DNA from 2 places in the Lysobacter sp. KIS68-7 genome. Region 1 is predicted to be linked to the other one. Evidence: riboswitches for the same ligand, from Rfam matches in the RefSeq annotation. Region 1 holds a riboswitch; the other holds the start of a gene.
The links. A riboswitch is a leader RNA that binds a small molecule or an ion and turns the genes downstream of it on or off. The one in region 1 is predicted to bind cobalamin.
Positions count from the first base shown of each region.

Region 2: another riboswitch for cobalamin. It lies ahead of btuB (TonB-dependent vitamin B12 receptor); the one in region 1 lies ahead of LVB87_RS05270 (ribonucleoside-diphosphate reductase subunit alpha).

Region 1 is NZ_CP089925.1:1,115,738-1,120,472, reverse strand. Features, by position in the region: gene LVB87_RS05270 (ribonucleoside-diphosphate reductase subunit alpha) at 1-1,292, opposite strand, end outside; cobalamin riboswitch at 1,474-1,696, opposite strand; gene LVB87_RS05265 (potassium/proton antiporter) at 1,767-3,512, shown strand; gene LVB87_RS05260 (putative peptide maturation dehydrogenase) at 3,513-4,688, opposite strand.
Region 2 is NZ_CP089925.1:1,317,974-1,322,708, reverse strand. Features, by position in the region: gene LVB87_RS06285 (multidrug efflux RND transporter permease subunit) at 1-106, opposite strand, end outside; gene LVB87_RS06280 (efflux RND transporter periplasmic adaptor subunit) at 113-1,228, opposite strand; gene bioD (dethiobiotin synthase) at 1,400-2,104, opposite strand; gene LVB87_RS06270 (GAF domain-containing protein) at 2,144-2,626, shown strand; gene LVB87_RS06265 (TfoX/Sxy family protein) at 2,623-2,991, shown strand; cobalamin riboswitch at 3,047-3,268, shown strand; gene btuB (TonB-dependent vitamin B12 receptor) at 3,393-4,735, shown strand, end outside.

The DNA.
Region 1 (4,735 bases):
TCCTTGAAGGTCATCCAGCCGTTGCCGGTCTGCGCGAGCGTGCGCATCATCCGCGCGTACAACTCGCGCGCGCGGGTCGTGCGCGCCGCTTTGCCCTGGGCTTCAGCCTGTTCGTAGGCGCGCTCGAAGGCTTCGCCGTACAGGTCGGTGAATTCCGGCACGACGCGCGGATCGAACAGCGACCACTCGGCATCCGCCTCCACGCGCCGCATGAACAGATCCGGCACCCAGTTGGCGAGGTTGAGATTGTGCGTGCGCCGCGCCTCGTCGCCCGTGTTGTCGCGCAGCTCGAGGAATTCCTCCACGTCCGCATGCCACGGCTCCAGGTACACGCAGGCCGCGCCCTTGCGCTTGCCGCCCTGGTTCACCGCGGCGACGGACGCGTCCAGCGTCTTCAGCCAGGGCACGATGCCGTTGGAATGCCCGTTGGTCGATTTGATCAGCGAACCGCGCGAACGCACGCGCGTGTAACTCACGCCGATGCCGCCGCTGAACTTGGACAACTGCGCGATGTCGCCGTAGCGCTGGTAAATCGATTCCAGCGTGTCCTGCGGCGAATCGAGCAGGAAGCACGAGGACAGCTGCTCGTGGTTGGTGCCGCTGTTGAACAGGGTGGGCGAGGACGGCAGGTAATCGAGGTTGGCCATCGCGCGATACAGCGCGAGCGCACCGGGCACGTCTTCCCCAAGCGCGCAGCCGATGCGCAGGAAGAACTGCTGCGGGGTTTCGATCACCTTGCGCGTACGCGGGTGGCGCAGGAGATACCGGTCGTAGAGCGTACGCAGGCCGAAGTAGTCAAAGCCGAAGTCGAGCGTCGGATCGATTGCATCGTTGAGCTTGCGCGCGTTGGCCTGCACGAAGCCAAGCAGGCGGTCGTTGATCAACCCGACTTCATGCCCGCGCGCGATGGACTGCGAAAACGCGTGGATTTCCTGCCCCGCCACTTCCTTGGCGATCACACCGGCGAGCAAGCGCGCGGCCAGGCGTCCGTATTCGGGTTCTTCGCCCGTGAGCAGCGCGGCGGTGCGGATGGAGAGTTCGTCGAGCTCGCGCGTGGTTGCACCGTCGTAAAGGCCCGAGATGGTGCGCGTGGCCACGCGCATCGGTTCCACCGCATGCAGCCCTTCGGCCGCGCGCGTCACCGCGCGCACGATCTTGTTGAGGTCGACGGCTTCGCTCGCACCGTTGCGCTTGGTCACGCGCATGGTGGTCGCGGTCGGCGGCGGCGTGAGGTCGAAGGTCGGCGAAGCGACGGGCGCCGCGAGCGCGGCGTCGTGGGTGTCCTGGTGCATGGTCGGCTCCCTGCTGTGGCGCACCGTGGCCGTCGCTCCCTCGGCGATCGACATGGGCGTTGGAGGCGGGAGGTTGGGAAAGCGGCGTCGCAACGGTCGCGACGCGCACGAAGGAATCGGCGGCCGACGTTGCTCCACCAGCCATCTCCCCCCGGAGATTCCGCGGCCGGCACCGCGCGGCGTGCATCGCGCGGCTGTCGGCAGGTCTTCGGGCTCGTGGACTCGATGCGGGCGCGTTGCCGAACCTGCATCACCTACTTGTCGCCGCTTCCCGGGGTCACTGCCCCAGTGCGTTGTCGCGACTTCGTTTCCACCTACCGCTGCGGGGCAGCGCCGGTATTGGACCGGCTTCCCTTTTCATCCGCTGGCTTGTGGCCACCGGAACCGACGGCCACAAGATATCGTGGTTACGATCCTTGTCAATCGCGGACGGGGCACCGGCTACACTCGCTGCACGCGAAGGAGAAGGCCGGCTTGGAGCACCTGCACGCCATCGACCTGCGCCTGCTCTTCGGCGCGTTGCTGATCCTGGCGGGCATCGCCTCGTCGCTCCTCGCGCGTCGGTTCGGTGCGCCGTTGCTGCTGGTGTTCCTGCTGCTCGGCCTGGTGCTCGGCGAAGACGGGCCCGGCGGCATTCGTTACTCGGACCTGGGCTTCACCTATCTCGTCGGGTCGCTGGCGCTGGCGGTGATCCTGTTCGATGGCGGTTTGCGCACGCGCGCGCAGCATGTGCGCGGCAGCGTGGTGCCGTCGGTGGTGCTTGCCAGCGTGGGCGTGGTGATCACCGCGGCGCTTACCGCCGTCGCAGCGGTTTATCTGCTCGATCTGCCCTGGCTGGAGGCGGCGCTGCTCGGCGTCGTGGTCTCTTCGACGGATGCGGCCGCGGTGTTCTTCCTGTTGCGCGCGGGCGGCCTGCATCTCGAACGACGCACGAATGCCACGCTCGAAATCGAATCGGGCAGCAACGATCCGATGGCGGTGTTCCTCACGCTCGCGTTGACGACGTGGATCGCGGGCAAGGGCATCGATGCGGAACCTTGGTTGCTCGCATTGGAATTGGCGTGGGCCATGGCCGCGGGCCTGGTCGCCGGTTATCTCGGCGGACGCCTGATGGTGTGGACGCTCAATACCTTCACGATGCCGCCGGGATTGCATCCGTGGCTTGCGCTCGCGGGCGCCGTCGCCTTGTTCGCGATGACCAACCTCGTGCGCGGCAGCGGCTACCTCGCGGTGTACCTCGCAGGCATCGTGGTCGCCAACCGCCCGATGCGCTCGCGCAATGAAGTTCTCGCCGTGCAGGACGCGGCCACGTGGTTCGCGCAGCTGGTGATGTTCCTGCTGCTCGGCCTGCTGGCCACGCCGACGAAGATCCTCGACCTCTTCTGGCCCGCGCTCGGTGTCGCCGCCTTCCTGATGTTCGTCGCGCGGCCCGCGGCGGTGGTCGCCTGCTTGCTGCCCTTCGGTTATCGCCGCGCGGAAATCGGCTTCATTGCATGGACGGGGCTGCGCGGTGCGGTCGGCATCTTCCTCGCGTCCATTCCGCTGCTTGCGGGATTGCCGAACGCGGCGCTGTATTTCAACGTCGCCTTCGTCGTCGTGTTCGCCTCGCTGATCGTGCAAGGCTGGACGCTCGCGAGCGCTGCGTACTTGCTGCAGGTCGCGGTGCCGCGCGCGGATCCGAATACGCGCCGGATCCAGCTCGACCTGCCAGGTCAGCTCGAGTACGACATGGTCGGCTATCGCATCGCACCCGGCAGCGCGGTGTTGCGCGGCGATGCCCTGCCCGGCCGCGTGCGCATGGCGATGGTGGTGCGCGAGGGGCGCGTGTTGCTGCCGGAAGATGCTGGCACGTTGCTGGCGGACGATTACGCCTACGTGCTCGCGCCGACGGGGCAGGCGCCGCGACTGGATTGGTTGTTCGCCGAAGGCAGCGATGCGCGATTGGCGGAGCGCGATCTGTTCGGTGTCTTCACGCTGCCGGGCGATGTGCCGCTCGGTGAGCTTGCATCGTTCTACGGATTGCCGATTCCCGAGCGCTTCAATGAAGCGACGGCCGCGGAGTTGTTCGATGCGCGCTTCGATGAGCAGCCGCAGGTGGGGGATCGCCTCGCGCTGGGCGGGAAGGCGGTGCTCGTCGTGCGCAGCGTCAAGGACGAGCGCGTGGCGCAGGTCGGGTTGAAGTTCGCGGGCGTGGGTGAGCGCTTGCTGGGCGGGCGTTGATCAGCGCGGCCAACTCGTGCGATTGGGATCGAGCTCCGGCGTCGTCATGCGATCTGCGCGGATGCCGAAGCCGCACACGGCGATGGGACTTTCGACAAAGCTCGTCAGCCCGAACGCACGCTCGATGTCGATCTCGTTGATCGCCGCGGTGATGAACGCGCCCAGGCCCAGTTCCGTTGCGGTGAGCAACAAGGTCTGCGACAGATGTCCGACGTCGAGGATCGCGACGCGATACGCCTTCGGGTGGTTCTGGTACTTCCAGTAATTGCGCGCAAAGCGCGGCACCAACGCTACCTGCACGGGTGCATCGGAGAACCAGTCCTGACCGCCAACCGCGAGGCGAGCGAACGCTTCGAGCGCTTCCGGCGTTCCCTCCCAGGCGATCGGTCGCATCGCATGTTCGATCGCGTTGTAGTGATACAGGCCGGGCGCGAGACCCTCCACGCGATGCACGATGAAGTACGCCTCGGTCGCGTGCATCGCACCGCCCGACGGGCTGGTCTTCTTCACCATGTCGAAGACTTCGGTGCCCTTCACTTGTCCGCGCGCACCGAACACGCGTTCGACGACGTGGGAGAACGCCGCCATCGGCAGCACGCTGGCCTTGTCGAAGTTGCGGCAGCTGCTGCGCCGATCCAGCAACGCGTCGAACGCGGTGTGCGGCACGCGCGGCAGCGCGTGGCTGTCTCCTTGCACGAAGTCGGCATGCAGGACCGGCGGGGGCGTGCCATAGCGCTCCACCAGGCCCGCGGCGGTATCCACGCCGGCTTCGGCGACCTCGCGCGCGGCATCGAGTCCCACCCAGCGCGAACGCGCATGGGCGATGGCGGACAGGCCGAACCAGTGTTGCGCGCGATAGCGCTCGTCGGCCGCGTGCTGGGGCGAGAAGCCCGCGTCGTCGGTGACCAGCAGTCCGAGCTGCAGGAGTGCGTCGACGCGCGCGTTGCCGTGCGCATCACGCAAGAGACCCGCCTGCACCCAATCGGTCGGGCTCAGGCGCCCCAGCAACAGGACGTCCTCGTCCTCCAGCACCAGGGCGTCTTCGAGCTGCGGCGCATGCGCGAACCACTGCACCTGGCTGACCACGCCCGTGCCGCCGGACAGCAGAGCGTCGAGTTCGAACTCCGCCGTCTCCCGCGGTTCGAGCCACAGCACCGCGCAACGGCGTACTAGCATCCCGGTGTCCTGCAAAGGAAAGCACGCACGTTAGTGCTTGAGAATGC
Region 2 (4,735 bases), 200 kb from region 1:
GATACGACTCCACGCCCAGCGCGCGGATGGAGAGCACGCCGGCGATCACGATCATGATCGCGATCACCCAGGCGAAGACCGGATGATTGATGAAATAACGGGACATGGTCGGTCAGCCCTGCGATTGCGCGGCGGGGGCGGCGTTGTCGGCCGCCTGCTTTTCCGGCGTCCACGGCACCGCCTTGGCAGGCGCGCCGGGCTGCACGCGTTGCAGGCCCGAAACGATGACCTTGTCCCCCGGCGCCACGCCGGAGCTGACGATGAAATCCGAACCGTCCTGGCGCTGCGGCACGATGTCCTTGCGCGCCACCTTGCCGTCGGCGCCGACCACGAGAACGTAGGCCGACTTCACGTCGCGCTGCACCGCCGTGGCGGGCACGCGGAAGGCGCTGTTCTGCAAGCCGAGCGTCGCGCGCACGGTGACGAAGGTGCCGGGCAGCAGCAGGTGTTCCGGATTCGGCACCTGCGCGCGCAGCGCGATGGCGCCCGTCGCGGGATCGACGGTGTCGGCGCTGAAATCCATCGTGCCGTCGTGTTTGTACGCGCTGCCGTCGGGCAGCAGCACCTGCACGCGGCGCGTGCCGGTCGTGTTGGCCGCACGCACCTGCGAGAGTTCGTCCACGCCCATCGAGAAGTTGACGTACATGTTGTCGATCTGGTCGACGGTGGTGAGCAGCGTCGCTTCGTTCTGCCCCACGAGCGCGCCTTCGGTCACCTGCTGCTTGCCTGCGCGGCCGCGGATGGGCGAGCGCACCGATGCGTAACCGAGGTTGATGCGCGCGGCGGCGACCGCCGCCTTCGCCGCCTTCACCGACGCGGAGGCCGAACGTTCCGCGGCCAGCGCGTTGTCGAGATCGGACTGCGAGATGAATTTCTGCGGCGCGAGGTTGCGCGCGCGCGCGGCGGCGGCGCGCGCGTTCGCGTAGTTGGCGTCCGCCGAGGCTTCCGCCGCGATCGCCTGGCCGAGCGCGGCCTGCAGCGGCGCCGGATCGATCACGAACAGCAACTGGCCTTCCTTCACGTCGCTGCCTTCTTCGTAGGCGCGACGCTGCAGCACGCCGGCCACGCGCGCGCGCACGTCGGCGCTGCGATACGCGGCGAGGCGACCGACGAGTTCCTTCACCAACGGGGCCGGGCCGGGCTTCATCACGACCACGCCCACTTCCGGCGGCGGCATGTTGCCCATGCCGGCATTTGCATCCTGTTTCCCGCATGCAGCGACGAACATCGCGGTTGCGAGCACGCCTGCGATTGCGGCGTTCGCGCCATTGCTTCCAAGCTTCCGGGCCATGCGGGTGCCTCTCGTCCGTTTACTGTACGCGACAGTTTAGCTTGCCCTGACGCGCGAAAGACCCCTGTCGGAAGTCAGGAGGCCATCGCGCAGGAGGCCACGTCGCGCTCAAGCGTGCCGTGAAGGCCACGTTTCAGGCCAAGCAAGGTGGCGCGCCATGCGCGCGGCATCCGGCTTGGAATCGTGTGGGAGGCGGCCGAGGCATGGCGCGCGGAGGCGGCTCGAAAGGAGCGCGAAGTTGTCGTCGGCGCGCGCCATCGCGGGATCGATGCCGGTGGCGATCCAACCGGCGAAGCGGGCGCCGTCGTCTTCGATCGCGCGCGCGGTGAGATACGCGTGGTTGAGGCAGCCCAGCCGCAATCCGACGACGAGCACGACCGGCAGGTCGAGTGCGCGCACCAGGTCGGCCTGGAACACCTGCGTGGCCAGCGGCGCCATCCAGCCACCGACGCCTTCGACGACGACCACGTCGGAATGCGCGCGCAGGCGTGCATGCGCCAGCAGGATCGGATCCAGCGCGACATCGACACCTTCGTCGCGCGATGCAAGCTCCGGCGCCAGCGGCGCGGGGAAGGCATACGGATTGACGTCTTCGTAACGCGGCAGCGGATCGCTCGCCGCCTGCAACGCGAGTGCGTCCTCGTTGCGCCATGCACCCTCGATGCGTTCGCAGCCGCTGGCCACCGGCTTCATGCCGACCGCACGCAGGCCACGTGCGCGCAAGGCATGCAGCAGCGCGGCACTGGCCAGGGTCTTGCCCACGCCCGTATCCGTGCCGGTGACATAAATGCTTTGGGGCAGCGTTGCATCCATGTCGGCAATGGTACCCGGTGGCCGCGCTACACTCGGCGGATGTTCACGACCTCCTCCCTCAGCGGCACCAAGCCGGAGCAGTACGCCGAACTCGCCGAGCAGGCGCGCGCGCTACTGCACGGCGAACGCGACCGCATCGCCAACGCGGCGAACCTGTCCGCGCTCATCTACCACGCGCTGCCCGATCTGAACTGGGCGGGCTTCTACTTCTTCGATGGCACCGAACTTGTCGTGGGCCCCTTCCAGGGCTTGCCGGCGTGCGTGCGCATCCCGCTCGACAAGGGCGTGTGCGGTGCCGCCGCAAGCACGCGCACCACGCAGCGCATCGACGACGTCCACGCCTTCCCCGGCCACATCGCGTGCGATTCGGCCTCCAATTCGGAGCTCGTGGTGCCGCTGGTGCACCAGGGCGCGCTCGTCGGCGTGCTGGACCTCGACAGTCCGGTCCACGCCCGCTTCGACGTTATGGATCAGGAGGGGCTGGAGGAGATCGCCCGACTGTTCATGGAGAGCTTGGGGTGAGCACGGTGAAGCTGCGGAACATCGGCCCGAAGAGTGCGGCCTGGCTTCGCCAGGTCGGCCTGCGCTCGCGCGAGGACCTGGAAGCGGTCGGCGCAGTCGATGCGTTCATGCGCGTGAAGCGCGCCGGCTTCAAGCCCAGCCTCAATCTCCTCTATGCGCTGGAAGGCGCCTTGCTCGACTGCCATTGGCAGGACGTGCCCGAGGCGCGCCGCAGCGAACTCGTCCTTGCCGCCGACGCCGCCACGGCGCTGTTGCCGCCGCCGCGCAATCGACCCGCCGCTTCGCCCGTCACCACCACCCAGGTGGCCGATGCCGAAGACGCCGCGCCGGCCTTCCGGCTGTTCGACGAGCCCGGCGAAGACTGACGACGCCGCATCGGCTGCGCATTCACGCTACACTGCCGCCCGCTTCGAGGTGACCGAGGCGCTGCCCGACAGTGGCAACGCCGAGGTTGAAACGGGAAGCCGGTGCGCGATCCCCATGGATCGCAATTCCGGCGCTGCCCCCGCAACGGTAAGCGCGCAGGCCGACGCAACCGCCACTGTGCATCGCACGGGAAGGCGCGAAGGCCGCGGATCGCGGTGCATTCGCACACGATTCGACGCGCAAGCCCGGAGACCGGCCACGGAGCTCGACTGGTTGCGATGCGGAGGGCATCGTGCGGCCGCTGCATCGCCATGCGCGCGCAGCCCCGTCCGCTTCTCTCCGCTGCTGCAACTTCCCTGCACCGAATGCGCGCGGGCGTGCGCGCTGGAGAGTCGTTCCCATGTTGCGTTCTTCCCTGGCCGGCGCGGTTGCGTTGGCGCTGTCCCTGTCTTCTTCTTTTGCGCTTGCACAGGACGGCACGTCCTCGCAGGAGCTCGACCGCGTCGTCGTCACCGGCACGCGCACCGCCATCACCGTCGACGATTCGCTCGCCGCGGTCGAAGTCATCGATCGCAAGGAGATCGAGCGCACGCAGGCGCATTCGCTGCCCGAACTGTTGCGCGGACGCGCCGGCATCAACCTCGTCAACCAGGGTGGCGCGGGCAAGTTGTCGACGCTGTTCATGCGTGGCGCCGAGTCGGACCACGTGTTGTTCCTCGTCGACGGCGTGCGCGTGGGCTCCTCGACCTCGGGCCTCACCGCGATCCAGGACATTCCGGTCGAATTGATCGATCGCGTCGAAATCGTGCGCGGTCCGCGCTCGAGCCTGTACGGCTCGGACGCGATCGGCGGCGTCATCCAGATCTTCACGCGCAAGGCGCAGAACGGCGTGCGGCCGCATTTCCGCCTCGGCGCGGGCACCGATGACCTGCGTGAACTCAGCGCCGGCATCGACTTCGGCTTCGAGCGCGCGTGGTTCGGCGCGGACTACAGCCACCAGGCCACCGAAGGCTTCCAGTCCTGCCTCGGCGCCGCCACGCCGGTGTTCGCCGGTTGCTTCGTCGACAATCCCGACCCGGATCGCGACGGCTACGAAAGCAATGCGATCTCGCTGCGCGGCGGCGTGCGTCCGATCGATGGCCTGGTGATCGAAGGCAATGCGCTGCGCAACCAGGGCCGCAACGAATACGACTCCGATCCGTTCTACGGCTTGCCCGACGTGTCCAACACCACGCAGCAGGTCGTCGGCGGCAAGATCCGCTACGACGTCGGCCGCACGACGTGGACGATGTCCGCGGGCAGCAACCGCGACGTCTCCTACGACTCGCGCGATCGCAGCTTCGTCGACCAGTTCGCCAGCCAGCGCGACAGCGCCTCGTTGCAGGGCGACGTGCGCGTGGCGGACGGACACACCGTGACGGCCGGCTTCGACTGGCAGCGCGACAAGGCGGACGTCGAGGACCTGTTCAGCGCGTGGTCCGCCGATCGCAACAACCACGCGGTGTTCGGGCAGTACCTCGGCGACTTCGGCGCGAACAACGTGCAGGCCAGCCTGCGCCGCGACGACAACGAACAGTTCGGCGGCCACACCACGGGCGGTTTGGCGTGGGGTTACGCGTTCGCGCACGACCTGCGCCTCACGGCGAGCGTGGGCACCGCGTTCAAGGCGCCGACGTTCAACGAGCTGTACTTCCCGTTCTTCGGCAACCCGGACCTGCGCCCCGAGGAATCGAAAACCTGGGA